DNA from 4 places in the Streptomyces sp. MK7 genome. Region 3 is predicted to be linked to each of the others. Evidence: riboswitches for the same ligand, from Rfam matches in the RefSeq annotation. Region 3 holds a riboswitch; each other region holds the start of a gene.

Region 1 (7,428 bases), on a different contig from region 3:
GCGTACGGCTCAGCCTGGAGGTCCCGGCTTCCCGCCTGGCCAAGGGACTCGGCCTGCTGGCCGACGCCCTCAGGGCGCCGGCGTTCGCCGACTCCGAGGTCGAGCGGCTGGTGCGCAACCGGCTCGACGAGATCCCGCACGAGCTGGCCAACCCCTCCCGTCGCGCCGCCATGGAGCTCTCCAAGGAGCTGTTCCCGGCCACCGCGCGCATGTCGCGCCCGCGCCAGGGCACCGAGGACACCGTCCGCGGCATCGACGCGGCGGCCGTACGCGCCTTCTACGACCGGCACGTCCGTCCCTCCACAGCCACCGCCGTGGTCGTCGGCGACCTCACCGGCATCGACCTCGACGAGCTGTTCGGCCAGACCCTGGGCGCCTGGACCGGCTCGCCGGCCAAGCCGCGGCCCGTGCCGGCGGTGCGCGCCGACGACACCGGCCGCGTGGTCATCGTGGACCGCCCCGGCGCCGTCCAGACCCAGCTGCTCATCGGCCGCATCGGCGCCGACCGGCACGACCGTGTGTGGCCCGCCCAGGTGCTCGGCACCTACTGCCTCGGCGGCACCCTCACCTCCCGTCTGGACCGCGTCCTGCGCGAGGAGAAGGGCTACACCTACGGTGTGCGGGCGTTCGGCCAGGTGCTGCGCTCGGCCCCCGACGGCTCGGGCGCCGCGATGCTCGCGATCAGCGGCTCGGTGGACACGCCGAACACCGGCCCGGCGCTGGACGACCTGTTCACGGTGCTGCGCAAGCTCGCCGCCGAGGGCCTCACCGACGCCGAGCGGGACGTCGCCGTGCAGAACCTCGTCGGTGTGGCGCCGCTCAAGTACGAGACGGCCGCCGCCGTGGCGAGCACGCTGGCCGACCAGGTCGAGCAGCACCTGCCCGACGACTACCAGGGGACGCTCTATCAGCAACTCGCCGCCACCGGCACGGTGGAGGCCACCGCGGCGGTCGTCAGCGCCTTTCCGGTGGACCGGCTGGTGACGATCCTCGTCGGTGACGCGGCGCAGATCGGGCAGCCCGTGGAGGCCCTGGGCATCGGCCGGGTGAGCGTCGTCGCGGCCGAGTAGCGGCCCTCGGGGACACCGTCCGGCAGCGGACGTGAGGCACGCGCGCGTGGGGCCCTGGTGACCGAAGCGTCGTCAGGGCCTCACGATGTCCGAATTGGGGGAGAGGTTGCCTGTCTGCCCTGTGGCATGCGCTACAAAAGTCCGGATCGGTTTGGGAACTGACAGCGCGCCCCTCTAGCGTCGGTCCGGCTGTTCGTCGGGCAGTGCGCCGCACCCGCGGCACCGGACAGCCATCGCCGAGTCCCCGTACGGCGCGAGCCAGGGGAGCCGGGGACCCACCCAGTCCCTGGGGTGAATCGGACACCCGCGCGCGCAGTGAGGGGTCCGTAGGAGACCTTCCTGCTCCGAACCCGTCAGCTAACCCGGTAGGCGAGAGGGAAGGAAAGGACCAGCCTCTACATGGCGTTCACGCGCGCCACCGGGAAGCATCGCCGCCCCAGCCGGATGCACCGCACCACCGCCCGCGCGGTGGGTGCCGCGGCGCTCACCACCACCGGAGTCCTCGGTACTCTCGCCGCCGCACCGGCCCTGGCCGCCGAGGTCCCCGCCCCCGAGGAGACCGGCCTGACCCCGGTCATCACCATCGGCGACAGCATCGCCGAAAAGATCGACGCCCAGGCCGCCGCCCAGCGGCAGGCCGCCGAGCAGAAGAAGGCCGAGGAGGCCGCGCGCCAGAAGGCCGCCGAGCTGGCGAAGAAGGAGCGCGAGGCCAAGGAGCGCGCCGCCCGCGAGGCCGAGCGCAAGCGCCTCAACGCCTTCGTGCCGCCGATCTCCGGCTCGTACGTCTCCACCGGCTACAAGGCCGGCGGCTCCCTGTGGTCCTCCGGCTCCCACACCGGCATCGACTTCCACGCCGCGAGCGGCACCTCCGTGCACGCCGTCGGCGTCGGCACCGTCGTCGAGACCGGCTGGGGCGGGGCGTACGGCAACCAGATCGTGATCAGGATGGCCGACGGCATGTACACCCAGTACGGCCACCTGTCGTCCATCGGCGTCTCGGTGGGCCAGAAGGTCGTCCCGGGCCAGCAGATAGGCCTGTCCGGCGCGACCGGCAACGTCACCGGACCGCACCTCCACTTCGAGGCCCGCACCACCCCGGACTACGGCTCCGACATCGACCCGGTCGCCTACCTCCGCAAGCACGGTGTGAACGTCTGAGCGACTCGCGCAGCCCTGCCCGAAAGCCCCGGCCGGTGAAGCCGGGGCTTTCGGCGTTCCGGGCGCGGCGCTGTCCAAAAAATATCCATGGATTCCGGCCCGCCGTCGGAAATTCCCGCTCACTGGAATAGAGTCACGGAACGGGCGTCCGGTGTGGCGCACAACGGGGATTCCGGCGGGATTCAGGCGGAGGTCGGTCATGCGTATTCCGGCGCACTCGGTGTGCACGGCGATCCGGGACGACATCGTCGCCGGAGTCCATGAGCGCGGCAGCCGGCTCACCGAGGAGGTCCTCGCCCGCCGCTACGGCGTCTCGCGGGTCCCCGTGCGAGAGGCCCTGCGCACCCTGGAGGCCGAGGGCTTCGTGGTGACCCGGCGGCACGCCGGGGCGTGCGTGGCGGAGCCCACCGAGCAGGAGGCCGCCGACCTGCTGGAGATGCGGCTGCTGCTGGAACCGCTGGCCGCCTCCCGGGCCGCCCAGCGCCGCACGGAGGCCCATCTGAAGGTGTTGCGCGGCCTGGTCAGGCTGGGGCAGGAGCGGGCCGCGAGCGGCGGCGGCGAGGAGCTGCGGTCCCTGGGGAGCTGGTTCCACGAGACGCTCACCCAGGCCTGCGACAGCCCGGCGCTCACCGCCATGCTGACCCAGCTGCGGCACAAGATCGCCTGGATGTACTCGGTGCCCGTCCCGGCCGACCCCGTGGAGTCCTGGGCCGAGCACGGTGCCATCGCCGACGCGGTGGCGCGCGGCGACGGCGAGCGCGCGCGGGCGCTGACCGCCCTGCACGCCGAGCGCGCGACCGCCGCCCACCGCGTGAGGACTTCGCAACGTCCCGTAAACACATCGGGAGCGCGGAATTAACGTGAGGGCCGTATACAAAGAGGGGAATTCGGAGTGGGGGTATTTGCCCTGCCCGTTTTCATGGACGGCTTTCAAGTGCGTCGGAATTTCGTTCGGAGCGTTGTGCGGTCGATTCGTCTGAGCCGATCCACTGCGTCGACCCTCCGAGCCGGTCTACCCGGCCGATCTGATGAGGCCGATCCGCGGCCGGTCCGCTCAGGGACGAGCCGGAAAAAGCGAAGCCGCGCCGCCCGGCCCGGGCGACGCGGCTTCGGTGCTCGAGACGCGACGTCAGCGCTCGATCGGACCGTCAGACCGTCTCGGGAAGCTCCTCGAGCCCCTCGGAGACCAGCTTGGCCAGCCGGTCCAGGGCGGCGTCCGCGCCCTCGGCGTCGGAGGCCAGGACGACCTCCTCGCCGCCCTGGGCGCCGAGGCCGAGGACGGCCAGCATGGAGGCGGCGTTGACGGGGCTGCCGTCGGCCTTGGCGATCGTCACGGGGACACCTGCGGCCGTGGCGGCCCGGACGAAGATGGAAGCGGGGCGGGCGTGGAGGCCCTCGGCCCAGCCGACGTTGACGCGGCGCTCAGCCATGTGATGCTGCCCTTCGGTGTATCAGGGTTGTCTAGACCAGTTTCCCACACGTGGAGCACGCCCGGAGCGGCACGGTGTCCCGTTCCGGAATGCGTCGGACCGCGGCCTCGATCCGATGGGTGTCCTTGCGCGGTTCCTCCACAGACTGCCTCGCGCCGTTGTCGGACGCTAGCCGTACTCTGGGCCCCATGCAGACCTCGTCGGACCGGCATGAGTATCCCGCCCACTGGGAGGCCGACGTGGTGCTGCGCGACGGCGGCACCGCACGGATCCGCCCCATCACCGCCCAGGACGCCGACCGCTTGGTCAGCTTCTACGAGCAGGTCTCGGACGAGTCCAAGTACTACCGCTTCTTCGCGCCCTATCCGCGTCTGTCCGCGAAGGACGTCCACCGCTTCACGCACCACGACTTTGTGGACAGGGTGGGACTCGCGGCCACGATCGGCGGCGAGTTCATCGCCACCGTACGCTATGACCGCGTCGGCGCCGGTGGCGTGCCCGCCTCCGCACCGGCCGACGAAGCGGAGGTCGCCTTCCTGGTGCAGGACGCCCACCAGGGGCGAGGAGTCGCCTCGGCCCTCCTGGAACACATCGCGGCCGTCGCCCGCGAGCGCGGCATCCGCCGCTTCACCGCCGAGGTGCTGCCCGCCAACACCAAGATGATCAAGGTGTTCACCGACGCCGGGTACACCCAGAAGCGCAGCTTCGAGGACGGCGTCGTACACCTGGAGTTCGGCATCGAGCCCACGGACCGCTCCCTGGCCGTGCAGCGCGCGCGGGAGCAGCGCGCCGAGGGGCGGTCGGTACGCCGCCTGCTGGTGCCCGGCTCGGTCGCCGTCATCGGGGTGGGCCGCACCCGCGGGGGCGTGGGCCGCAGCGTCCTGGACCACATCCGCGAGGCGGGGTTCACCGGCCGGCTGCACGCCGTGAACCGCGCCTTCGGCGAGGACCGGCGGGAGATCGACGGGGTGCCCGCCCACCGCTCGGTGCGGGAGATCGAAGGACCCGTGGACCTCGCGGTCGTGGCCGTACCGGCCGAGCAGGTCCCCGAGGTCGTCGCCGAGTGCGGCGAGCACGGTGTGCAGGGGCTCGTCGTGATCTCCGCGGGGTACGCGGAAAGCGGCCCCGAGGGGCGCGAGCGCCAGCGCGCACTCGTGCGGCACGCGCGCGCGTACGGCATGCGGATCATCGGGCCCAACGCCTTCGGGATCATCAACACCTCGCCGGACGTCCGGCTGAACGCCTCTCTCGCCCCCGAGATGCCCCGCCCGGGCCGCATCGGGATGTTCGCCCAGTCCGGGGCGATCGGTATCGCGCTGCTGTCCCGGCTGCACCGGCGCGGCGGCGGCGTGACCGGCGTCACGGGAGTGTCGACCTTCGTCTCGTCCGGCAACCGGGCGGACGTGTCCGGCAACGACGTCCTGCAGTACTGGTACGACGACCCCCACACCGACGTCGCCCTGATGTACCTGGAGTCCATCGGCAACCCGCGCAAGTTCACCCGGCTCGCCCGGCGCACGGCGGCGGCGAAGCCGCTGGTCGTGGTGCAGGGGCCCGGATCGGCCCCCCAGGGGCACACCGTGCGGGCGACACGGCTGCCGCACGCGACGGTCTCGGCCCTGCTGCGGCAGGCGGGCGTGATCCGCGTGGACACCATCACGGAACTGGTGGACACGGGGCTGCTGCTCGCCCGGCAGCCGCTCCCTCCCGGCCCACGGGTGGCGATCCTGGGCAACTCGGAGTCGCTGGGCGTACTGACGTACGACCGCTGTCTCGCCGAGGGCCTGCGCCCGCAGCCGCCGCAGGACCTGACGACGGCGGCGTCCGCGGAGGACTTCCGGTCGGCGCTGTCGCGGGCGCTCGAGGACGAGACGACCGACGCGGTGGTCGTGACCGCGATACCGGCGGTGGGGGAGGGCGCCGCCGAGGACGCGGCCCTCGCCGAGGCCCTCCGCTCGGCCGCGGAGGCGGCGCCCGGCAAGCCGGTCCTGGTCGTCCACGTCGAACTCGGCGGCCTCGCGGAGGCTCTCTCGGCGGCAGCCAGCACGGGCCCACAGGCCGGCGCGCCCGGCACGACCACCCAGCCCAGGACCGAGCCGCAGCCCGGCACGACCACCCACCCCAGGACCGTGCCCCAGCCGGGCACGACCACTCAGCCCGGCATCGAACCTCCGCCCAGCGCGGGCGCGCAGCCCGGGAGCGTCTCCCGGCCCGACCCGGGTCGCCGGTCCGGGACGGAGCCGTGGTTCGGTTCGGCCCCCCTGGATCACCTGGACCCCGAGACCTGCACGGGACCGAAAGCAGGCACGCACCCGAAGCCGAGTCCGGGCCCCCGGAGCATGCCCCCGGCGGCGGCAGCCGGACCCACGCCCGCCGCCACACCGGCAGCCCCGCCCTCCGGTAGCCCCTCCGCCACGGCTTCGGTGGCGGAGCCCGGTCCCGCGCGCCCCGGAGCGCGCTCCCTCCTCATCCCCGCCTATCCCGCCGCCGAGCGCGCCGTCCGGGCCCTCGCCGAAGCCGTCAGGTACGGCCAGTGGCGCCGGGAGGCCGCCGACCCGGGCAAGGTGCCCGAGTACGAGGACATCGACGAGAAGGGCGCCGCCGCGCTCATCGACGGCCTGCTCGCGCGCGGGCAGGGCCTCACGCTCGGCACGGAGGAGACCTGCGAGCTGCTCGGCCGCTACGGCATCCACGTCCGCCGGGCCATCCCCGCGCCCACCCCCGACAGCGCGGCGGAGGCCGCCCGCGCCCTCGGCTACCCCGTCGCCCTGAAGGCCACCGCACCGCATCTGCGCCACCGCGCCGACCTCGGCGGCGTCCGGCTGGACCTGGCCGACGAGGAGCAACTGCGCAGGGCCTACACCGAGTTGACAGAGCTGTTCGGGAAGCCGGAGGAACTGCGTCCGGTGGTGCAGACGATGGCCCCCCGGGGCGTCGACACCGTCGTACGGGCGGTCATCGACCCGGCGGCCGGCGCGGTGCTCTCCTTCGGGCTCGCCGGGGCCGCCTCCCAGCTGCTCGACGACATGGCCCATCGGCTGGTCCCGGTCACCGACCGCGAGGCCACCTCCATGATCCGGTCCATCCGGACGGCCCCCCTGCTGTTCGGCTGGCGCGGCTCCGCGCCGGTCGACACACCGGCCCTGGGGGAGCTGCTGCTGCGCGTGTCGCGGCTGGTCGACGACCACCCGGAGGTCGTCGCGGTCACCCTGGAGCCGGTCGTCGTCGCCCCGCGCGGGGCGAGCGTCCTCGGCGCGAGCGTCCGCCTCGCGCCGCCGCCCGCCCGCGACGACCTCGGCCCGCGCACGCTCCCGGCGTACTGAGCGGGATTCGCGGTACGGAGCGGGTTCCGCGGTACCGAGCGGTGCCTCGCAGTCAGTGCGCCCCCGTAGGATGGACGGCATGGCCAAGACCAGTACGACGACCCAGGGGCTGCGGGCGGCGATCGAGCGCAGCGGTTACTACCCGGCTCTCGTGGCCGAGGCGGTGGAGGCCGCCGTGGGCGGCGAGCCCATCCGGTCGTACCTGGTCCACCAGGAGACCACCTTCGACCAGAACGAGGTGCGCCGGCACGTGACGGTGCTGGTCCTCACCGGCAACCGGTTCATCGTCAGCCACACCGACGAGCAGGCCGCCGACAGCACCTCCCCGACGCCGTACGCCACCACGTCCACGGAGTCGGTCAAGATCGGCCGGATCTCGTCGGTCGTGGTCAGCCGGGTGGTGGCCAACCCGGAGCAGTACACGCCGGGCACCCTGCCCCGCGAGGT
Region 2 (7,428 bases), on a different contig from region 3:
GTACGCCTCCTCGTACTCGGCCGGTGGCGCCTCGGCGAACACCTGACGCGGCAGCACGCCGGTCCACAGCTCGTGCATCCCGCCCTCGGGGTCGCACACGGACATCGGCTGCCAGGTGTCGCCGTGGTAGCCGCCCCGCCAGGTCAGCAGCCGCCGCTTGGCCGGGCGGCCCAGCGAGCGCCAGTACTGCAGGCACATCTTGACCGCGACCTCGACCGAGACCGAGCCGGAGTCGGCGAGAAAGACATGTTCCAGACCGTCGGGCGACATGTCGACAAGGAGCTTCGCGAGCCGGACGGCGGGCTCGTGGGTGAGCCCGCCGAACATCACATGGCTCATCCGGCCCAGCTGGGCACGGGCGGCCTCGTTGAGCACCGGGTGGTTGTAGCCGTGGATCGCGGCCCACCAGGACGACATGCCGTCCACGACTTCGTCTTCGGTTCCGTCGGCGAGCCTCAGCTTCAGACGGACCCCGCTCGCCGACTCCACGACGAGCGGTTCCTGACGGCCGGGCATCGGGCCGTACGGGTGCCACACGTGCCGCCGGTCGAGCTCCAGCAGCTCGGACACGCTCCGGTCGGGCAGATCAGGCATTGGGGGCGAGGTCCGTTCCGGCGCCCCGGCGGCGTACGGCGACCAGATCCGTGCGGGGCTCGTTCACAGAGGGGGCCGCGTCGGCGGCGGTGCCGCACACGCCGCCCTCGTGGCAGCCACCGGGGGCGCCGTCGTGGCAGCCGCCGGACGCCCGGTGCTCCGGCAGCGTCACCTGGTCGGCGCCCTCCACCTCGAACCCGGCGTCCGCGATCATCTCCAGGTCGGCCTTGCCGGCCTGGCCCTCGCTGGTCAGGTAGTCACCGAGGAAGATCGAGTTGGCCAGGTGCAGCGCGAGCGGCTGCATCGTGCGCAGATGGACCTCGCGGCCACCGGCGATCCGGACCTCCACGTCCGGGCAGACGAACCGGACCATGGCGAGGATCCGCAGACAGCGCTGCGGGGTGAGGTTCCACTCCTCGGCCAGCGGGGTGCCCTCGAACGGGATGAGGAAGTTCACCGGCACCGAGTCCGGGTCCAGCTCGCGCAGCGAGAACACCACGTCGACCAGGTCCTCGTCGCTCTCGCCCATGCCGGCGATGAGCCCGGAGCAGGCGGACAGCCCGGCCGCGTGCGCCTTGGTCACCGTGTCCACCCGGTCGGCGTAGGTGTGGGTGGTGGTGATGTCGCCGTAGGTCGCCTCGGAGGTGTTGAGGTTGTGGTTGTAGGCGTCGGCCCCGGCCTCGCGCAGCCGGTCGGCCTGGCCGTCGGAGAGCAGCCCGAGACAGGCGCACACCTCGACGCCCTCGTTCTGGTCCTTGATGGCCTTGATGGTCTCCGAGACCCGGTCCACGTCACGGTCGGTCGGGCCGCGACCGCTGGCCACCAGGCACACCCGCTTGGCGCCGCCGGCCAGCCCGGCCGCCGCGGCCCGCGAGGCCTCGTCCGGCTTGAGCCAGGTGTACTTGAGGATGTCCGCCTTCGAGCCGAGCCGCTGGGAGCAGTAGGAGCAGTCCTCGGGGCACAGGCCCGACTTGAGGTTGACCAGATAGTTGAGTTTCACCCGTCGGCCGAACCAGTGGCGGCGCACCTTTCCGGCCGCCGTCACCACATCGAGCAGGTCGTCGTCGGAGGTGGCCAGCACGGCCAGAGCTTCCTCGCGGGTCGGCAGCTCGCGCCGAAGCCCCTTGTCCAGCAGCGTGTTCAGCAGGTCCATGAGAGCTGATCCTGTCCTAAGGGACTGCCCCCGGCCAAGGAGAGTTTGCACAACTACCGACGGTTCGACGTGTGGGTATTGCCACACGATGCCCGGCTGGTCGTCCGGCTAGTGTCTGTGCACTGCCTACAAAAGCGCGGAGGAACCATGGCGTTCGGCTGGATCGACGAGCAGGCGGACGCACGCCGCCGGGCCGGACTCGTACGGACCCTGCGTCCCCGCCCGGCCGACTCGCCGCTGCTGGACCTGGCGAGCAACGACTACCTGGGGCTGGCCCGCCACCCCGAGGTGACCGACGCGGCCGCCGTGGCGGCGCGCACCTGGGGCGGCGGCTCCACCGGCTCCCGGCTCGTCACCGGCACCACCGAGCTGCACACGGAACTGGAGCGCGAGCTGGCGGACTTCTGCGGCTTCGAGGCGGCGCTCGTGTTCTCCTCCGGATACGCCGCCAACCTCGCCGCGGTCGCCGCGCTCGCGCCGCACGGCTCGCTGATCGTCTCCGACGCGGGCAACCACGCCTCGCTCATCGACGGCTGCCGGCTGGCCCGCGCCACCACACAGGTCGTCGCGCACGCCGACCCGGAGGCCGTGCGCAAGGCGCTCGGCACCCACGCCGGCGAGGCGGTCCTCGTCTCCGACACGGTGTTCTCCGTCGACGGCGACGCGGCCCCGCTGGCCGAGTTCGCGGCGGCCTGCCGGGAGCACGGCGCGGGGCTGGTCGTCGATGACGCCCACGGCCTGGGCGTCCTCGGCCCCGGCGGCCGCGGCGCCCCGCACGCCGCAGGGCTCGCGGGCGCCGACGACCTGGTGGTGACGGCCACGCTGTCCAAGTCGCTCGGCAGCCAGGGCGGGGCCGTGCTCGGACCTGCCCGGGTGATCGAACACCTGATCAACGCGGCCCGGACGTTCATCTTCGACACGGGCCTGGCCCCCGCCGCGGCCGGGGCGGCCCTCGCCGCCCTGAGACTGCTGCGCCGCGAGCCGGAGCGGGCGGTGCGGGCGCGCACGGTGGCGACCGAACTGCACGCACGCCTGACCGCCGCGGGGCTCGAGGCGGTGCGCCCGGACGCCGCGGTGGTCTCCGTGCGGGCGCCCTCCCCGGAGAGCGCCGTGCGCTGGGCGGCCGACTGCCGTGCGGCGGGCCTGGCCGTGGGCTGCTTCCGTCCTCCTTCCGTGCCCGACGGCATCTCACGGCTCCGGCTGACCGCCCGTGCCGACCTCTTTGGGGCTCAGATCGAACGCGCTGTACGGGTGATCGGCGAAACGCGGCCATGAGTCGGCGTGACACGGCCGTGCGCCACCGGATACGGACCTCAGATGCGGTGCACCGCGGCCGTGAAGTCCGCCCAGCTCTCGGGGGAGAAGAGCAGTGCGGGTCCGGTCGGGTCCTTGGAGTCGCGCACGGCGAGCAGTCCGGCGCACGGCCCTGAGGCCGGCCGGGCCGTCTCGACGCAGTTGTTGGCTCCCGTGCTGTAGCTGCTGCGCAGCCACCGCACACCGTGCAGATCGGTAGGGGAAGGTACGTGCCGCAGCAAAGCGGACATGGTGCCTCCTTACGCGGTTGCGTGCCGTGCCGTCACTTGTCGTGGTGTATCGCGGCGATGAACTCCAACGAGTCCTCGATCGAAAGCGCGTGGTACCGAAGGGAGTTGAAGGCCTCGGTGTAGGCCTCTAGGTCTTCTTTCCGTTCGAGATGGAGGCTACTCGTCAAGTGGTCGAGAACAACGACGTCCAGATCAGAAGTGTTCGAAAATGAAAAGATTACGAAAGGACCGGTGATGCCGATATGCGCTCCGGCGGCGAACGGCATTACCTGGAGCCGGACTTGGGGAAGCCGGGCCGCCCTGGTCAGGCGTTCCAGCTGCCGCGCCATCACCTCCGGCCCGCCCACCTCCCGGCGCAGCACCGCCTCGTCGAGCACGGCGTGCAGCTCCAGCGGCGGATCGGCCCGCAGCACGTCCTGCCGGGCCAGCCGCACCTCCACCAGGGCGTCCAGCCGGTCGTCGTCGAGTCCGTCCACGGCGGCCCGGGTCACCGCGCGGGCGTACTCCGGGGTCTGCAACAGCCCCGGGACCACCGAGGTCTCCAGGGTGCGCATCGCGGTGGCCTGGGACTCCAGGCTGATGAAGTCCCGGTACGTCGGCGGCAGTACGCCTCGATAGGCGTGCCACCAGTGCTGCCGTTCGTCGCCGTCGTCGGAGCCCGCCAGCACCATGAGCAAGTCGCGCAGCTGGGAGTCGCGGACCGCGTAGGCGTCCAGCAGTAACCGCACATCGGCCGGTTTGACCCCGCTCGCGCCGGTCTCGATCCGGCTCACCTTCGACTGGTGCCAGCCCACCAGTCGGGCCGCCTCACCACTGGTGAGGCCCGCACCGGCGCGCAGCGCGCGCAGTTCGGCGCCCAGCTTGCGGCGGCGCACCGCGGGACCGTGCTGCATCGACTGCTCCTCACTCCTTCTGGGCTCCTCGGTGACAGCCTCCGGAAACCCGGGCCGAATCCGCTCTGCCGTCGCACAGTTCACCGCTTCGAGCGACAGATATATGCATATCTTGGTGGATCGCCACCCGTGACCGGCCCGGTGGTGGCAGTCTGACGGCGAAGCACCAGTCCGGGACCGTACTCGAACCATCCGCTCCGTGTCGGACCGCGGTCCCGCGGGAAAGGGACGACGTCGCCATGGCAGACCATCTGGAAGCATCCGTCACTCTGCCGAGCGATCCCGCCTCGGTCTCCGCCGCCCGGACCTATGCGGTGGGCACCCTGGCGGAGTGGGGCCTGCCGTCGGACACGGATGCCGCCGAGACCGTACGGCTCATCGTCTCCGAACTCGCCACCAACGCCGTCCAGCACACCCTCGGGCAGTCACCCACCTTCACGGTGGACCTGGTCCTGGAACGTGACGAACAGCTGCGCATCGGGGTGACCGACAGCCACCCGCGCTTCCCCAGACGACTGCCGGCCGCCGTCCAGCAGGACAACGGCCGGGGGATGGTGATCATCCGCTGGCTCACCGCGGAGTGCGGCGGCAGCCTCACCGTGCGGCCCACTCGCGAGGGCGGCAAGACGGTCTGGATCGAGCTCCCGTGGACCTTCGAGGACCGCCCCGTGACGACGGCGGGCCGACGGGAATCCTAGGCATGGGCCGGACCGGGCCGGCGGGAGCCGGCCGGCGTGGCTGACGGGGTGCGCAGCAGCCCGGGGCGGTGGCGGCGGCCCAACGGCCGCGCCACCGCCCCGGGCTCGTCAGCTGACCCGGCCGTACCAGACGCTCCGGGTCCAGATCTTCTGCAGCCGCACCACGTCCCCGGTCTTCGGGGCGTGCCAGATCTTGCCCCCGCCGGCGTAGATGCCGACGTGGTAGACGTAGGAGCCCGAGTGGAAGAACACCAGGTCCCCGGCCCTGCGGCTGTGTGAGGAGATGTGGCGGGTCTTGTTGTACTGCTGGGCGGCCGTGCGCGGCAGCCTCTTGCCCGCCTTCTTGAACGAGTACAGCGTGAGCCCGGAGCAGTCGAACCTGCGCGGACCGGTCGCTCCCCACTGGTAGGGGGAGCCCTTCTTGGACGCCGCGATCTTGAGCGCCTTCGTCGCCAGGGCCGCGGCCGAGGCGTCCGGCGCGAAGCCCGGTACCACGATCGAGCCACCCACGGCGGCGATGGTCAGGGCCGAGGCCGTGCCGGCCCGGGCCATGAACGACGGGACACGATTGAGCGCAGTCATGCGCAACCCTTCGTCAGCCGCCTGTGAAGGATGACCTGTCGGATTCGGGCTGGCGAAGTAGCCCGGCCGCGTCGGACGCGGCTTCACCCCAAGGGCTGCTCGGCCCGGCCATGGCGTGACCGAACCGGCGACCCGTCGTGCTCGGGTCCTCCACTCCTGCCGATCCACTGCCGTCGACCGGTCGTCCGGGCGGCGGCAGGACTCGGCGTCCGCCCGGACCGCCCCGCCGCTGCGGCGGGGGCTTGTCGTCAGACAGGGATCTTGGCTCACGGATGTCCGAAAATCCCAATGAAACCGGGGATTTGTGTTGTTACTCACCACTCATCCGTTCGGGTGGACACCCATACCTTCGAACGTCTGTCGCTTTCCGGGGCGAGGCCCGGACCAGCGCCGTAACACCTCATTGCGCCAAGTGGGGCAGGCACGTTGCGCAACCGCTGCGGCCCCGAAAGAGGATGGCCGTTTCCACCGAAAGGCGGCACGTCATGTGGTCCGTTCCGGTCCATCTGCGCGCGCCGTGTCTCCGCAGCCCGGCCGTCGTGCGGCTGTGAGGGCGTCAACTCGCGCCAGCGGACGGCACGGTGACGCGGGCCGTGCGTTGGTCGCCGTCCAGGATCCGCAGCGCCCGCGCAAGCGTCGCCGCGTGCAGCTCCGTCTCGCCCCGCTGGTGCATCAGCGTCAGTGCGTCGCGCAGCTCGGCCGCCCTGCCGACCAGGGCCTGGGCGGCCCGCAGGCCCCGGTAGGTGTCGCCGGACCGGCCGGGGTTGATCCGGCCGAGCAGGTCCACCACGTCGAGGTAACGGTCGATCAGTTCCGCCTCGGCGCGGGTCAGCGCGGGCAGCGGCGGCAGCTCGGGTGGCAGCATCGTCGGCTCACCCCGCGTCCGGTGCGGTCCGTGCGGCGTCGCGGCCCGGGACGATCCGGTCCACCAGCCCGTACTCCAGCGCGCCCCGCGCGTCCAGGACCCGCTCGCGGTCCAGGTCCGCGGCCACCTGCTCCGGGCCGCGCCCGGTGTGCCGTACGAGCATGTCCTCCAGGCGGGCCCGCACGCGCAGCAGCTCCTCCGCCCGGACGGTCAGGTCCGACACCTGCCCCTCCACCGGCTCGGGCAGCGACGGCTGCCGCAGCACCATCCGTGCCCCGGGCAGCGCGGACCGCTTGCCCGGCGCGCCCGCGGCCAGCAGCACGGCGGCGGCGGCGACGGCCTGGCCCAGGCAGACCGTCGCCACGTCGCAGGAGACGAACGCCATCGTGTCGTGGATCGCCGCCATGGCCTCGAAGGAGCCGCCGGGCGAGTTGACGTACAGCGAGATGTCCCGGTCGGGGTTCTGGTGCTCGAGATGGACGAGCTGTGCGATGACGTCGTTCGCCGAGGTGTCGTCGATCGGTGTGCCGAGCAGGACGATCCGTTCCTCCAGGAGTTTGGCGTACGGATCCATGGTGCGTCGTCCGCCGCTCGTGAGCTCGGTGAACTCCGGCAGGACGTGGTGGTCGGACGGTCGGTTCATGGCGCATCCCTCCAGAAAGAGATCTGTAAAAAATGTACAGGACGTACGCGCGTCGAGGGGGATGTCGACGGGGATCGCGCGGTGATTCGGTCTCCGGTCGTGCTCGGCAGGCTCCTGGAGCAAGCTGGAGATGGAACTCCGGCCGCTCGACGACCCAGGGGATCTCCATGGCGTTCTTCGCGATTTCCCGGTGGCATCCCCTCCAGCCGCTCTCCGTGACCGATCTCGTGCTGGAGCACGAGCGGCTGCACGAGGAGATCGGCCAGCTGCGGCACGCCGTGACCTCGCACGCCGTCATCGACCAGGCCATCGGTGCGGTGGTGGCCTTCGCCGGGGTGCCGCCCGACGACGCCTGGCGGGTGCTGCGGGAGGTCTCGCAGCGCACGAACACCAAGGTGCGCACGGTCGCCGAACACGTCCTGAAGTTCGCACAGGGCGGCGCGCTGTCCGACACCG
Region 3 (7,428 bases):
GGACCTGATCTCCGGCCTCATCCGCGCCTCGGACCACGGCGAGCACCTCACGGAGAACGAGGCCGCCGCGATGGCCTTCATCCTCCTCTTCGCAGGGTTCGAGACGACCGTCAACCTGATCGGCAACGGCACGTACGCCCTGCTCACCCACCCCGAGCAGCGCCACCGGCTCCAGGGCTCCCTGGCCCGTGGCGAACGCGGCCTGCTGGAGACCGGCGTCGAGGAACTGCTCCGCTACGACGGCCCCGTGGAGCTGGCCACCTGGCGGTTCGCCACCCGGCCGCTCACCATCGGCGGACAGGACATCGCCGCGGGCGACCCCGTGCTCGTCGTGCTCGCGGCCGCCGACCGGGACCCGGAGCGTTTCACCGGCCCGGACACCCTGGACCTCGGCCGGCGCGACAACCAGCACCTGGGGTACGGGCACGGCATCCACTACTGCCTCGGCGCCCCGCTCGCCCGCCTGGAAGGCCGGACCGCGCTCGCCACCCTCCTCACCCGGCTGCCCGATCTCCGACTCGACGCGGATCCGGCCGACTTGCGCTGGCGCGGCGGGCTCATCATGCGCGGACTGCGGACGCTGCCCGTCCGCTTCACCCCGGCGCGAGAGTCTTGACGGACGCAAAGGTGACACACGTTCAACTGTGTGATCTTCACGTGATCTGCGCGGCATGAACTTGTGACGGAGGATCGTCAGCCGATACGTTCACGCATCAGCGTGGCGTACGAGCATCACCCGCCACGCCGGTCCCTGTTGTCGCCGAAAGGTCCTTGCATGCTTTCCGGGAACGGTCGCCACCGTCGCCCCCGTCAGGCTCCGGCCCTCTTCGTCACCGCCGGAGTGACCGGCTCCGCCATCGCCATCCCGCTGCTGGGCGCGACCGGCGCGCACGCGGCCGACGGCACCACGTGGGACAAGGTGGCGCAGTGCGAGACGGGCGGCTCCTGGAGCGCCGACAACGGCAACGGCTACTACGGCGGCCTTCAGCTGACCCAGGACGACTGGGAGACGTACGGCGGCCTCGACTACGCCCCGAGCGCCGACCAGGCCAGCCGGTCCCAGCAGATAGCCGTGGCCGAGAAGATCCTCGCCGACCGGGGCCCCGGGGCCTGGCCCACCTGCGGCCTGCTCTCCGGGCTCACCAAGGACTCCGGTGCCGCGAGGGTCGACACGGGTGTGAGCGACGGCTCGTCCTCGGGGTCCCGTTCCTCCGGTTCCTCCGGTTCCTCCGGTTCCTCGGACTCCTCCGACTCGTCGCGTGCGTCCGGATCGTCGGGGTCGAGTGACACACCCGGATCGTACGGTTCGCCCGACGTGGGCGACCCCGGGCTCGGTGACTCGTCGCAGGACGCCGGCGACTCCGGTTCGTCCGGATCCTCTTCGGATTCCGCCTCCGGTTCCGAATCCTCCTCTTCGGGCGATTCGTCCGCCGGATCCCCCGCGAATCCGTCCGATTCGCACCCTACGCCCGGAAAGAAGGGCAGCACCTCCGAGTCGGGCGCGACGCCCGGATCGGGTACGGAGGGTGCCGCGACGCCCGGAGCGTCGCCTTCGACCGCGCCCGACCGTGACGACTCGGACAACTCCGGGCAGAACGTCGGCTCTTCGGCCCTCGTCGACACCGGAGCCCTGGGCACCGGCCGGCACCGCGGTGGCAGCGCCGCCGAGGACCCGGCGGAGAGCCCGGCGGCGGCCGGCGGCGGCCGGCACGCCTCCCGGGACGACGACGGTGCGCACACCGCCTCCGCCGGCTCCTACACCGTCCGCGCCGGCGACTCGCTGGCATCCATCGCCGACTCCCTTGACGTCCAGGGCGGGTGGCACGCGCTCTACGATGCGAACAAGGCGGCCATCGGCTCCGACCCGAACCAGATCGTCGCCGGTCAGAGCCTGGATGTCCCGGTCGAAAACGCCCAGAACTAGCGGGAGTTCGCGTCATATTTCGCGCCGAATGTCCCATTCGGTGAAAGTGTGGGATGAGTCTCAGAAGCCCTGATCGTCTTTGAAATCGGGCGGATCGCGTGTCTACGGTCATGACCGCTCGCCATCGCGAGCCCCGGCTGCCGCAACGCCGAATCCTGCCAGCGGCCGTACGGGAACAGTCGTCGCGTCAAGCGCCGTAGGCAGGAGCGGGGGACCCAAGGTAAGTGCCGCACCGGGCAGTTCGCCCGAGCGGCTTGGGGTGGAGCCGTGCCTCTCCAGGGGCACGGCCGGGCAACTCAACCGGCCCGAACCCGACAGCTCACCTCGCAGGCGTCGGTGAGGGGATCCATCCATGCTGTTTTCCGGCAAGGGCAAGCACCGTCGTCATTCCAAGGCCATCCGCGCCATCGCACTCGCCGGTGTCGCCGGCGCCGCCGTCGCCGGCCCGCTGATGGCGGCCGGCAACGCCTCCGCCGCCACCGCCTCCGAGTGGGACGCGGTCGCCCGGTGCGAGTCCGGCGGCAACTGGTCCATCAACACCGGCAACGGCTTCTACGGCGGCCTGCAGTTCACCAACTCCACCTGGGCCGCGTACGGCGGCACCGCCTACGCCCCGCGTGCCGACCTGGCCACCAAGGCGCAGCAGATAGCCGTCGCCGAGAAGGTCCTGGCGGGTCAGGGCAAGGGCGCCTGGCCGGTGTGCGGCAAGGGGCTGTCGAGCACCCCGTACAGCGGTGCCGCGGCCTCCACCGGCAGCACCGCCAAGAGCACCACGACCAAGAGCACCACCACCCGCTCCACCGAGCAGCAGGCCGCCAACCGCTCCGCCACGCGTCCGGCCCCGAAGAAGACCGTCACCACCTCGACCGGCAAGAAGGTCAAGAAGGGCGACGGCGAGTACAAGGTGGCCTCCGGCGACACGCTCAGCTCCATCGCCGCCGAGCACCACGTCAAGGGCGGCTGGGAGAAGCTGTTCCAGCTGAACAAGGACATCGTCGAGGACGCGAACCTCATCTACCCCGGCCAGCAGCTGCACCTGAAGTAGGCGGCGGGCGGCGCAAGCCGCAGGCCCGCACCCCCGGTCCCGCGGGCTTCCCGGCCCACGGGCCCCCGTCCCCACGGGCCCCCGTCCCCACGGACTCCCCGCCCCGGCGCGTGTTCCCCCGTACGCGCCGGGGCGGGGGCTTTTCTTCACCGGCCGTTCCCCTTGTCTTTCCGCATCTCCGCCCCGCCCTTTTGTTTCGGGCGGGAACAATGTGTACCGTCACCCTGTCCACGGGACGGTCGGTCGGTCGGCCGGGGCCCCGGGACGGTTAGGCTCTAGCCGCAAGGCTCACAAGCCCCGCACTTTCAGCGTCACATCCACGAAGGAGATGCTCGTGCCGTCCATCGACGTCGTCGTAGCCCGGGAAATCCTGGACTCCCGAGGCAACCCCACGGTCGAGGTCGAGGTCGGCCTCGACGACGGCAGCACGGGTCGTGCCGCCGTCCCGTCCGGCGCCTCGACGGGCGCCTTCGAGGCCATCGAGCTGCGCGACGGGGACCCCAACCGCTACCAGGGCAAGGGCGTGGAGAAGGCCGTCCTCGCCGTCATCGAGCAGATCGGCCCGGAGCTGGTCGGCTACGACGCCACCGAGCAGCGCCTGATCGACCAGGCCATGTTCGACCTGGACGCCACCGACAACAAGGGCTCCCTCGGCGCCAACGCCATCCTCGGTGTCTCCCTCGCCGTCGCCCACGCCGCCTCCGAGGCCAGCGACCTGCCCCTCTTCCGCTACCTGGGCGGCCCGAACGCGCACCTGCTGCCGGTGCCGATGATGAACATCCTGAACGGCGGCTCGCACGCCGACTCCAACGTGGACATCCAGGAGTTCATGATCGCACCCGTAGGCGCGGAGTCCTTCTCCGAGGCCCTGCGCTGGGGTGCCGAGGTCTACCACACGCTGAAGAAGGTCCTGAAGACCAAGGGCCTGTCCACCGGCCTCGGCGACGAGGGCGGCTTCGCCCCGAACCTCGGCTCCAACCGCGAGGCCCTCGACCTCATCCTCGAGGCCGTCAAGCAGGCCGGGTACGTCCCCGGTGAGCAGATCGCCCTGGCGCTCGACGTCGCCGCCTCCGAGTTCTACAAGGACGGCAAGTACCTCTTCGAGGGCAAGGAGCGCTCCGCCGCCGAGATGACGGAGTACTACGAGGAGCTCGTCGCGGCCTACCCGCTCGTCTCCATCGAGGACCCGCTGTTCGAGGACGACTGGGCCGGCTGGAAGGTCATCACCGACAAGCTCGGCGACAAGGTCCAGCTGGTCGGCGACGACCTGTTCGTCACCAACCCCGAGCGGCTGGCCCGCGGCATCGAGGAGGGCACCGCCAACGCCCTGCTGGTGAAGGTGAACCAGATCGGCTCGCTGACCGAGACCCTGGACGCCGTCGAGCTCGCCCAGCGCAGCGGCTTCAAGTGCATGATGTCCCACCGCTCCGGCGAGACCGAGGACGTCACCATCGCCGACCTGGCCGTCGCCACCAACTGCGGCCAGATCAAGACCGGCGCCCCGGCCCGCTCCGAGCGCGTCGCCAAGTACAACCAGCTGCTGCGCATCGAGGAGATCCTCGACGACGCCGCCGTGTACGCAGGCCGCAGCGCCTTCCCGCGCTTCCGCGGTCACGTCGAGGTCTCCAAGGGCTGAGCCGTAAAGAGGCAAGGCCCTGCCAGTCCTCCGTACGTCCCCGTACCCGGTCCCGTACCGTGTCCGGGGACGTACGTACGTGTGCAGGGGAGGCGGGGACCATGGCCGTGAAGGACCGGAGTGACCGGGACCGGTTCTCCACCGCGACCAGGCTCAGGCTGCTCGGGGAGCAGACCGCGGCCCGCGTCTACCGCTCCCAGACCCGGCGTCAGGCGCGCCGCTCCCGGCTCACCGGGCGCGCCGCGCTGCTCGCGCTCGTGGTCTGCTCGCTGGTGGTCGCCCTGGCCTACCCGATGCGGCAGTACGTCTCCCAGCGTGCCGACATCGCCGACCTGCAACGGCAGAAGCGGCAGGCCCAGCAGCGGGTCGAGCAGCTGCGCGACCAGAAGGCGCGCTGGCAGGACGACGCGTACGCCGAGCAGCAGATCCGGCAGCGGCTGCACTATGTGCTGCCCGGGGAGACCGGCTACATCGTGGCCGACCCGGGCGCGGCCAAGCAGTCCCGCGCCGAGCAGGGGACGACACGCCGCCCCTGGTACACCAACGTCTGGTACGGAGTCGACAAGTCCGACGCCGGCCACCAGTGAACCGACAGAGAGATTTCCCCACAGGCATGGAAACACCCCCGCCGCCCACCCCGCGCACCGAACCCACCGACGCGGACGTCGAGGCCTTCAAGCAGCAGCTCGGGCGGCCGCCGCGCGGGCTGCGCGCGATCGCGCACCGCTGCCCGTGCGGGCAGCCGGACGTCGTGGAGACGGCCCCCCGGCTGCCCGACGGCACGCCCTTCCCGACGCTGTACTACCTGACCTGTCCGCGGGCCGCGTCGGCGATCGGCACGCTGGAGGCCGACGGCGTGATGAAGGAGATGACCGAGCGGCTGGCGAGCGACCCGGAGCTGGCGGCGGCGTACCGGGCCGCGCACGAGGACTACATCCGGCGCCGGGACGAGATCGAGGAGCTGACGGGCTTTCCGAGCGCGGGCGGTATGCCCGACCGGGTCAAGTGCCTGCACGTCCTGGTCGCCCACTCGCTGGCGGCCGGGCCGGGCGTGAACCCGCTGGGCGACGAGGCGATCGCCATGCTGCCGCAGTGGTGGCGCAAGGGTCCGTGCGTGACGGTGCCGGACGAGCCGGGCAAGAACGAGCCGGCCAAGAACGAGCCGGGCAAGAACGAGTCCGGGAAGAACGAGGAGGACGCCCAGTGAGCCGGGTCGCCGCCATCGACTGCGGTACGAACTCCATCCGTCTGCTCGTCGCGGACGCGAACCCGGAAACGGGCGAACTCGTCGACCTGGAGCGGCGCATGACGATCGTGCGGCTCGGCCAGGGCGTCGACCGCACCGGCCGGCTCGCGCCCGAGGCACTGGAGCGCACCTTCACGGCCTGCCGCGAGTACGCGCAGGTCATCAAGGAGTACGGCGCCGAGCGGCTGCGTTTCGTGGCGACCTCCGCCTCCCGGGACGCCGAGAACCGGGACGAGTTCGTGCGCGGGGTGGTGGACATCCTGGGTGTCGAGCCCGAGGTGATCACCGGCGACCAGGAGGCCGAGTTCTCGTTCACGGGCGCGACGAAGGAACTGACGGGGCGTGACCACCTGGAAAAGCCCTTCCTGGTGGTGGACATCGGCGGCGGCTCCACGGAGTTCGTCGTGGGCGACGACCACGTGCGGGCGGCGCGCTCGGTGGACGTGGGCTGCGTGCGCATGACCGAGCGTCACCTGCTGCGGGACGGCGTGGTGAGCGACCCGCCCAGCGAGGGGCAGATCGCGGCGATAAGGGCCGACATCGACGCGGCGCTGGACCTCGTCGAGGAGACGGTCCCGCTGCGCGAGGCACGCACCCTGGTGGGCCTGGCGGGATCGGTGACGACCGTGTCGGCGATCGCGCAGGACCTGCCCGAGTACGACTCGGCCCGCATCCACCACTCCCGGGTCCCCCACGACCGCGTCCGCGAGATCACACGTGCGCTGCTCCACTCCACCCACGCCGAGCGGGCGACGATCCCGTCCATGCATCCCGGCCGGGTCGACGTGATCGGCGCGGGGTCTCTGGTCCTGCTGGCGATCATGGAGCGGATCGGCGCGGAGGAGGTCGTGGTCAGCGAGCACGACATCCTCGACGGGATCGCGTGGTCGGTGGCCTAGGGGGGCGTCCGCCGGCGCCCGGGTGCCGGGATCCGTCCGTCGGGCCCCGCTCCCCGCATGTATGCTACTCCTCGGTAACATCTCTTGAGCAGGGGCGACGTCGTATGAGCGGGGTCGGCTCGGCCTTCTGGGGGGTCGGGTGACGTCCCGTCGGGAAAAGTTCGTGAAGTTCTTCACAAGGAATTCGGCCCGAGAAGCGGGTCCAGTGGCCTTCATGAGGGTCTATGGGGCCCTTGTGGGTTCCCAAGGGTGCCGGGAAGCATGTCCACGGGGGATTCCGCAAGGGCCGGACGGGACCCTCCGACGGGGGCCGTGAGGGCTTGGAGTGGCAGCTCACGCGCCCTTGACAACGGTCGTTACCGGGCGCCGGGTTCCTTCCGGTGCCATGATCTCCGTCACGCGGGCCGCGGAGTTTAGCACAGGGCCTGTCGAAGCTTGTGAAGGGGCGCACGAGGTACCCCCCTGAGCCGGGTGGATACTCGATGGCATGAGCACCACGGAGCGTCCCAGGATCCTCGTAGTAGGCGGTGGGTACGTAGGCCTGTACGCGGCTCGGCGCATCCTCAAGAAGATGCGCTACGGAGAGGCGACCGTCACGGTCGTCGACCCCCGGTCGTACATGACCTACCAGCCCTTCCTCCCCGAAGCCGCCGCCGGCAGCATCTCCCCTCGCCACGT
Region 4 (7,428 bases), on a different contig from region 3:
GCGGGGACGAGCCCGATGGTCGCCGCCGCCACCCCCACCACCGCGACCGGGACGACGTAGCGCGCGGCCTTGCGCCGCGCCGAGTGCGGGTCGTCGACCGCCGCGTTCCTGGTGTCGTCGGATTCGTACGGTGCCATGTGTGCCTTACCTCCGTCGTCGGCGGCGGCTGCCCGTCTGTACTGCTCCCACCCCGAGCCGCCATTCTCACCCGAATCGGTGAGGAGTGGTGTGGTCCGTGGTTTCCATCTGACCAAATCGGCCGCGCGGAAGCGTCAGACCGCGGAGCCAACTCCGCGTACGCCTGCGGTATGACACGAAGCGGCGGCGTCTCCACCATCCCGTAGGGGTGGGGTGGAGACGCCGCCCGCGATCTGTGAGGAGAACCGGCCCCGGCCGGCCGCTTCGGGGAGGACCGGCCTCAGCCGGCGCGGTGCACCACCGCGTCGCACAGCTGAAGCAGCGCGGCCTTCGCGTCGCACTCGGGCAGCGGCGCCAGCGCGGCGCGCGCCTCCTCCGCGTACCGCACGGTGTCCCGGCGGGCCTGTTCCAGGGCGGGGTGCTCCCGCAGCGCCGCGAGCGCCTCCGCATGCCGCGCGTCGTCGCTCAGGTCGGAGTCCAGCAGCTCGCACAGCGCGATGTCCTCGGACAGTCCCAGCCGCTGCGCGCGCTCGCGCAGCCGCAGCACCGGCAGGGTCGCGATGCCCTCCCGCAGGTCCGTCCCCGGGGTCTTGCCGGACTCGTGCGAGTCGGAGGCGATGTCCAGCACGTCGTCGGCCAGCTGGAAGGCGACGCCCAGCCGCTCCCCGTACTGCGTCAGCACGTCCACGACGGTCTCGTCGGCCCCGGACATCATCGCGCCGAACCGGCACGACACGGCCACCAGCGACCCCGTCTTGCCGCCCAGCACGTCCAGGTAGTGGTCGACCGGATCCCGTCCGTCCTGGGGCCCCGCCGTCTCCAGGATCTGCCCGGTGACGAGCCGCTCGAACGCCAGTGCCTGCACGCGGACCGCCTCGGGCCCGAGGTCGGCGAGGATCTGGGAGGCCCGGGCGAACAGGAAGTCGCCGGTGAGGACCGCGACGGAGTTGCCCCAGCGGGTGTTCGCGCTGGCCACTCCGCGCCGCACCGCGGCCTCGTCCATCACGTCGTCGTGGTACAGCGTCGCCAGGTGGGTCAGCTCCACCACCACGGCCGCGGGCACGACCCCCGGCGCGTACGGGTCGCCGAACTGCGCCGCCAGCATCACGAGCAGCGGCCGGAACCGCTTCCCGCCCGCCTTGACCAGGTGCTGCGCGGCCTCGGTGATGAAGGGGACCTCGCTCTTGGTGGCTTCGAGCAGCCCTTCCTCGACAGCCGCCAATCCGGCCTGGACATCGGCTTCGAGAGCCTGGTCCCGCACGCTCAGCCCGAACGGCCCGACGACGGTCACGAGGGGTCTCCTGTCTGCTGGTGTCTGCTGGCGCTTACACGGTTTGTCGATAGGTCGCTGCCATCACTCAAGTCAGCGTATCCGGTCACGTTTCGATCACCGATGGCGCCCACCTATACAGGCCAGGCGGTATCGGATCACGCCCGATATGTTTTCGTTCACCACATATGAACAGATATTTATCGACTTACCTCTCCCTACCCGCGGCCGCCCCCACTCGCACACATGCGCACAGGTGCACACGTACACACAGGCCACGACGTCACCCGAAGTGACGACCGTCACGCCCGCACACTCCATGGCCCGATTTAACCCTATTGCCATCTATATTCCGCTTAGCCGTAATTGCTCCTCGTCCCATGAAACCGTGAGTTGGGTCACGCCGGGCCTTCGACCCTCCGTGCGCCCCGTCTCCTTGCCTTCCCTTCCCCCGCATGCCAGTTGACCCTTGGCAACAGCAAAGGATCAAGCACCCCAAACGCCTCAGATCAAGGTCAAACAGGACGATCTGTAATCCGAGCACTTGTTCCGGGCGTGTGCTCTCGCATACGTTCCCGGTCCATCGAGCGGACGCCGAATCCTGCCGCCGCCCGATGCCCATCGACCGAACCACTCATGGCAGGAGCGGGGGACCCAGGTAAGTCGCCGGGCCGGAGCGTCGTACGTCGTCGTACGCCGTGCCGGAACGGCTTGGGGTGAAGCCATGTCCTCCGGGACACGGCCGGGCACCTCCCCGCCCGAACCCGACAGCTCACCTCGCAGGCGTAGGAGAGGAATTCCCATGCCCGCACAGGTCCAGCGCCGTACCCGCGCCGCTCGTCTCGTCCGCACCCTCGCCGTCAGCGGCACCGGTGCCGCCGTCCTCGCCCTGCCGCTCATCGGCGCCACCAGCGCCTCCGCCGCCACCCCGGCCAAGAGCACCACCACCAGGGCCGCGAGCACGGTCGCCTATCCGAACAACCTCGACGGCTGGATCCGCGAGTCCCTCGCGATCATGGCCGACAAGGGCATCCCGGGCAGCTACAACGGCATCTACCGCAACGTGATGCGCGAGTCGTCCGGCAACCCGCGGGCCATCAACCTCTGGGACTCCAACGCCGCCAAGGGCATCCCGTCCAAGGGCCTGCTGCAGGTCATCCAGCCGACCTTCAACGCGTACCACGTGGACGGCACCTCGTTCGACATCTACGACCCGGTCGCGAACATCACGGCCGCCTGCAACTACGCGGCCGACCGGTACGGCTCGATCGACAACGTCTTCAGCGCGTACTGATCGGTCGTCCCACCTGTTCTCTAGGGGAACAACCGCTCGAGGACGACGGCGACGCCGTCGTCCTCGTTCGACAAGGTGACCTCGTCGGCCACGGCCTTCAGCTCGTGATGGGCGTCGGCCATGGCCACACCCCGGGCGGCCCACTGGAACATGGGGATGTCGTTCGGCATGTCACCGAAGGCCAGGGCGCTGTGCCGGCCGAGCCTCAGGCGCTCGGCGGCCAGCGCCAGCCCGGTCGCCTTGGTGATGCCGCACGGCTGCAGCTCGACCGTGCCCGGCCCCGACATGGTGACCGTGGCGAGCGAACCGACCGCGCCACGGGCCACCTCGGCCAACTCGTCGTCGGACAGCACGGGATGGCGCAGCAGCACCTTGCTGATCGGCGCCTGCCACAGCTCCTCGCGCCGCTCGACCCGCGACGCCGGCAGGGTCGGGTGCGGCATGCGGTACCCCGGCTCGATGAGCGTGAGCCCGTCCGCTCCGTCCTGGTCGACCGCGGCGTACACCTCCCCCACCTCGGCCTCGATCTTGCCGAGCGCGGTCTCGGCCGTCTCCGTGTCCAGCGTGACCGACCACAGCAGACGGTCCGCCGCCGCGTCGTAGAGCTGCGCTCCCTGGCCGCACACCGCGAGGCCCGTGGAGCCCAGGGCCTTCAGCAGCGTCCGGACCCTCGGCGCCGGCCGGCCGGTCACGACGAGGTGCCGGGCACCGGCCGCCGCCGCCCGCGCGAGCGCGGCCAGGGACCGCTCGGACACGGTGTCGTCGCCGCGCAGGAGCGTTCCGTCCAGGTCGGTGGCGATGAGGGCATAGGCAAGGGGAGCGGGCATGATCAGAGAATACGGATCCGCCGCACCCCCGGCCCCACCGGAACCGGACGACCCCCGCGGCCCCCTCCTTACCGGCCACCTCCCTCCAACTCGCCTCCGGCGTCCGCGAGATGCTCAGCCGTGTGCCGCCGCCAGGTGGCGTGCCAGCCGTGGTGAGGCGAACTCCGTGCCGCACACGAAGCGCATCACCGGGCCGTACGACGCCGCCGCCGGCAGCCCCGTGAAGTACAGGCCCGGGACCGAGGAGACGTAGCCCGCCCCGAGCTTCGGGGCACCCCGGCTCACCGCGAGCTCCGTGCGCAGCTCGTGGCCGAGGAAGCCCAGCGCGGCCAGGTCGACGCGGTAGCCGGTCGCCGCCACGATGTGGTCGGCGGTCAGTTCCCGGGTGCTGCTGCCCAGGGTGCGCACGGTCAGTGCCGCGCGGCCGTCGAGCGCCTCGGCGCGAACGATCCGGGCCACCTCGACGACCGGCACCGTTCCCTCGAAGCGGTCGCGCAGCCACCAGGCGCCGAGCGGGCCGAGGACCCGTCGGGCCAGGTAGTGGCGTACCTGGGCGGGCAGGCGGCGGTAGGGGTGGGGGTAGTGGCTGAGCGCCCACAGCGACCAGGCGCGGCCGAAGGGGGACTCGGGGCGCAGCCTGGGCTGGTCCCAGGGCGGGGCGCCGAAGGCGACCTTGCCGCGGCCGCGCGCCACCACCCGCACCCGCGCGCCGGCCTCCGCCGCGAGCACGGCGGTCTCCAGCGCGGACTGGCCGGCACCTACGACGATCAGCTCCTTGCCGGCGAACCGGGTCAGGTCGTGGTGCTGGGAACTGTGGGAGACCCCGCCGGCGGGTGCGGGGCCGTCCGGTGCCGCGCCGGCCAGCTCGGGCGGCAGATGGGCGAGGCCCGACAGGCCGGTCGCGACCACGACCGCGCGCGCGGCGAACTGCTCCCCGGAGTCCACCTTCAGCTCGAAGCCGCCGCCCGGCCGCCGGTCGACCGACACGACCCGGGTCCGCTCCAGTTCGGGCACCAGCCTGCGCTGGAACCACTCGCCGTAGGCGACGAAGGTCTCCACCGGGATGATGTCCTCGTCGGTGACCAGCCGCTCGATGCCGGCCGCGTCGCAGTAGTCGACCAGAGTGTGGCCGCGCCGTGGGCAGTCGATGGTGGAGGCGGCCGGGGTCGACTTGAGCAGCATTCCGGCGGGCATGTGGTCCCGCCAGGCGACCATGGGCTCGCCGAAGGCACGGACCGGAATGCCGCGTGCTCGCAGGTGGGCGGCGGTGGACAGGCCGTAGGGCCCGGCACCGATGACTGCTACCGGATGGTTCACGAAGTCCCTCCCCAGGACGTGCTGATGCGTCACTTCACGGGCCGTCGCGGTGGGCGTGGCCGACCGCGGGGACGACCGCCGGACACGGCCGGCGGTGCCACCGGTTCGACGGGTGGATGCGGGGCTGTGGGGGCGTGAGGGCGTGAGGGTGCCGGGCTGCGGCGGTACGGGGTACGCACGTGCGGGCGGTTGCCCGTGGCCGGTGTCTAACCGGCCGTGCTGCCGCGGCGTTTGGTACGCCACAGCTGGTAGAGGTGGATCGCGCCCGGCCGCACGAAGCGCGCGAGCATGGTGAGGAACGGCAGCGGGTCGTCACCCGCGAGCCAGGCCAGTTCGGTCCCGCTCGCCTTCGCCGGAGCGTGCGGTGTGGTGTATCCGCTGCGCCGGTAGGCGATCAGGGCGGGCAGGTCGATGTTCTCCACGACATAGCGGTGGCCGGCCCGCTGTTCCCCCTCGGGAACGGGCCGCCCGGTCAGGTCGAGGTGCATGGCGCGTACGACGTCCACCCCCGACTCGCTCTCGAAGAGCCGGAACTGGGCGCCCATGCGCGGGTTGAAGTCGAGCAGCTTGTACTGTCCGTCGCGCCGGTCGAAACGCAGGTCGAGGTCGATGATTCCGGTGAAGCCGATCTGTTTGATGAAACGCGCGGCGAGGTCGGCGAGTTCCGGGTTGTCGACGACGTACGCGTTGGCCGTCATCCCCGCGTGCGGCGGCCAGGAGCGGACCTTCACGCCGGTGAACATCGCGAGCGGCGTGGAGTCCTGGTCGAAGTAGGCGTGCACGATCCAGTCCTCGGCCTCCTCCCGGGGCAGGTACTCCTGGAGGATCACCCCCGGCCGCTCGCCCCAGTCGCGGGCGAGCGTGAGCAGTCCCTCGCGGGTGGCGATCCGCGTCGTGCCGTTCACGGCCGGCCGGCTGCGGCGTACGAACGCCTCGCGGTTCTTGGCCACCACCGGGAAGCGGGCCGTCTCGGCGAACGCGGCGATGTCGTCGTACGACTGCGGGAAGGCGGCCACCGGGCTCGGGATGCCGTGCTCGACGCACAGTTCGTGCAGGCCCTGCTTGCTGGCCAGGCGGCGCGGCAGCTCCGGGGCGACGCGCGGGAAGAGGAAGTGGCCCTTGAGCTCGTCCTGGTGCTCGGCGATCAGGACGGCCGCCTCCTCGTCGGTGGGGACCAGGACGGCGGGCCGCCCGATACGGCTCCCGATCCGCAGGAGCCCCTCCACCAGGTGGCCCGCCTCCTCGGTGCCCCTCGTCGGCCAGACGAACGCCCGTTTGAGATAACGGGAGGAGGCCGCCGGGGTGTAGGCGTCCTCGGTGATCGCGTACATGGGCACGCCCAGCCGGCCCAGACTGCGGATCGCCCCCACCCCGCCGTGGTGCAGCGGATAGTCGCCGAACTTCACGATCAGGCCCGGCACGTCACGGTCGGCGCCGAAAGGCACGCTGACGGCATTCCTGGCCACGGGTCCCCCCACGTGTCCCCCCTACGGAGCGGACCCACCCCGTCCGCGTCCCCCAAAGGACGCTAAGCCGGAATTGCCCGCTCCGACAAGGCCAATCCGGACATTGCAAACTCTTTAGGCACTGCCCAAGACAGCCGACGCCCCCGTAACGTGTGGCGCGACCACATGAACGTGTGGCCCGAACCACCTGGAACGCACGGCACACGAAAGAGAGGCAGTACCCGATGCCCCCCTTCGAGGTCCCCGAGGGCGACCCCTTCGGTCCGCACAACCTTCCCTACGGCGTCTTCTCCCGTGCCGGATCGCAGGAGCGGACCGTCGGTGTCCGGCTCGGGGACCACGTCCTCGACGCGGGCGCGGCGGCCGTGGCGCTCGGCTCGCCGTACGCCGCCCTGCTCGCGCGGCCGACTCTGAACCCGCTGCTCGCGGCCGGCCGCACCGCCTGGTCGGACGTGCGGCGCGCGCTGACGGCGTGGGTGACGGTGCCGTCGCACCAGGAGACGGTCGCGCCGTTCCTGCACCCGCTGTCCTCGGTGACCCTGCATCTGCCCTTCGAGGTCGCCGACTACGTCGACTTCTACGCCTCCGAGAACCACGCGCGGAACGTGGGGCAGATCTTCCGCCCGGACGCCGAGGACTCGCTGACCCCCAACTGGAAGCACCTGCCGATCGGCTACCACGGCCGCTCGGGCACGGTGGTCGTGTCGGGCACGGACGTCGTGCGCCCCGCGGGCCAGCGGAAGGCCCCCGGCGACCCCGCCCCGGTCTTCGGACCCTCCGTCCGGCTGGACATCGAGGCCGAGGTCGGCTTCGTGGTCGGCGTGCCGTCGGGCCTCGGCCGGCCGGTGGCGCTGGAGGACTTCCGGGAGCACGTCTTCGGGCTGTGCCTGCTCAACGACTGGTCGGCGCGCGACATCCAGGCCTGGGAGTACGTGCCCCTCGGCCCGTTCCTCGGGAAGTCGTTCGCCACCTCGGTGTCGGCGTGGATCACGCCGCTGGACGCGCTGGAGGAGGCACGGGTGGCCCCGCCGGAGCGCACCCACCCGCTGCTGCCCTACCTGGACGACTCCGGGGAGGAGCCCGGCGGCTACGACCTGCGGATCTCCGTCGCGATCA

Evidence for each region. A riboswitch is a leader RNA that binds a small molecule or an ion and turns the genes downstream of it on or off. The one in region 3 is predicted to bind cyclic di-AMP.
Region 1: another riboswitch for cyclic di-AMP. It lies ahead of R2S09_RS23005 (M23 family metallopeptidase); the one in region 3 lies ahead of R2S09_RS24385 (transglycosylase family protein).
Region 2: another riboswitch for cyclic di-AMP. It lies ahead of R2S09_RS20695 (C40 family peptidase); the one in region 3 lies ahead of R2S09_RS24385 (transglycosylase family protein).
Region 4: another riboswitch for cyclic di-AMP. It lies ahead of R2S09_RS22350 (transglycosylase SLT domain-containing protein); the one in region 3 lies ahead of R2S09_RS24385 (transglycosylase family protein).

The regions. Positions count from the first base shown of each region.
Region 1 covers NZ_JAVACL010000021.1:135,014-142,441, reverse strand. Annotated here, with positions in the region: gene R2S09_RS23010 (pitrilysin family protein) at 1-1,070, shown strand, start outside; cyclic di-AMP (ydaO/yuaA leader) riboswitch at 1,295-1,457, shown strand; gene R2S09_RS23005 (M23 family metallopeptidase) at 1,470-2,228, shown strand; gene R2S09_RS23000 (GntR family transcriptional regulator) at 2,428-3,087, shown strand; gene R2S09_RS22995 (HPr family phosphocarrier protein) at 3,377-3,658, opposite strand; gene R2S09_RS22990 (GNAT family N-acetyltransferase) at 3,847-6,981, shown strand; gene R2S09_RS22985 (DUF5998 family protein) at 7,052-7,428, shown strand, end outside.
Region 2 covers NZ_JAVACL010000018.1:49,676-57,103, forward strand. Annotated here, with positions in the region: gene R2S09_RS20665 (adenosylmethionine--8-amino-7-oxononanoate transaminase) at 1-594, opposite strand, end outside; gene bioB (biotin synthase BioB) at 587-1,747, opposite strand; gene R2S09_RS20675 (8-amino-7-oxononanoate synthase) at 1,895-3,022, shown strand; gene R2S09_RS20680 (DUF397 domain-containing protein) at 3,061-3,291, opposite strand; gene R2S09_RS20685 (helix-turn-helix transcriptional regulator) at 3,324-4,184, opposite strand; gene R2S09_RS20690 (ATP-binding protein) at 4,424-4,882, shown strand; gene R2S09_RS20695 (C40 family peptidase) at 4,991-5,464, opposite strand; cyclic di-AMP (ydaO/yuaA leader) riboswitch at 5,468-5,682, opposite strand; gene R2S09_RS20700 (hypothetical protein) at 6,021-6,329, opposite strand; gene R2S09_RS20705 (ATP-dependent Clp protease proteolytic subunit) at 6,337-6,972, opposite strand; gene R2S09_RS20710 (ANTAR domain-containing protein) at 7,140-7,428, shown strand, end outside.
Region 3 covers NZ_JAVACL010000024.1:27,087-34,514, forward strand. Annotated here, with positions in the region: gene R2S09_RS24375 (cytochrome P450) at 1-616, shown strand, start outside; gene R2S09_RS24380 (transglycosylase family protein) at 776-1,924, shown strand; cyclic di-AMP (ydaO/yuaA leader) riboswitch at 2,107-2,272, shown strand; gene R2S09_RS24385 (transglycosylase family protein) at 2,277-2,969, shown strand; gene eno (phosphopyruvate hydratase) at 3,298-4,605, shown strand; gene R2S09_RS24395 (septum formation initiator family protein) at 4,707-5,192, shown strand; gene R2S09_RS24400 (DUF501 domain-containing protein) at 5,219-5,812, shown strand; gene R2S09_RS24405 (Ppx/GppA phosphatase family protein) at 5,809-6,750, shown strand; gene R2S09_RS24410 (NAD(P)/FAD-dependent oxidoreductase) at 7,238-7,428, shown strand, end outside.
Region 4 covers NZ_JAVACL010000020.1:115,779-123,206, reverse strand. Annotated here, with positions in the region: gene R2S09_RS22360 (DUF2092 domain-containing protein) at 1-137, opposite strand, end outside; gene R2S09_RS22355 (polyprenyl synthetase family protein) at 419-1,429, opposite strand; cyclic di-AMP (ydaO/yuaA leader) riboswitch at 2,022-2,207, shown strand; gene R2S09_RS22350 (transglycosylase SLT domain-containing protein) at 2,211-2,702, shown strand; gene R2S09_RS22345 (Cof-type HAD-IIB family hydrolase) at 2,723-3,529, opposite strand; gene R2S09_RS22340 (FAD-dependent oxidoreductase) at 3,644-4,846, opposite strand; gene R2S09_RS22335 (ATP-grasp domain-containing protein) at 5,053-6,291, opposite strand; gene fahA (fumarylacetoacetase) at 6,537-7,428, shown strand, end outside.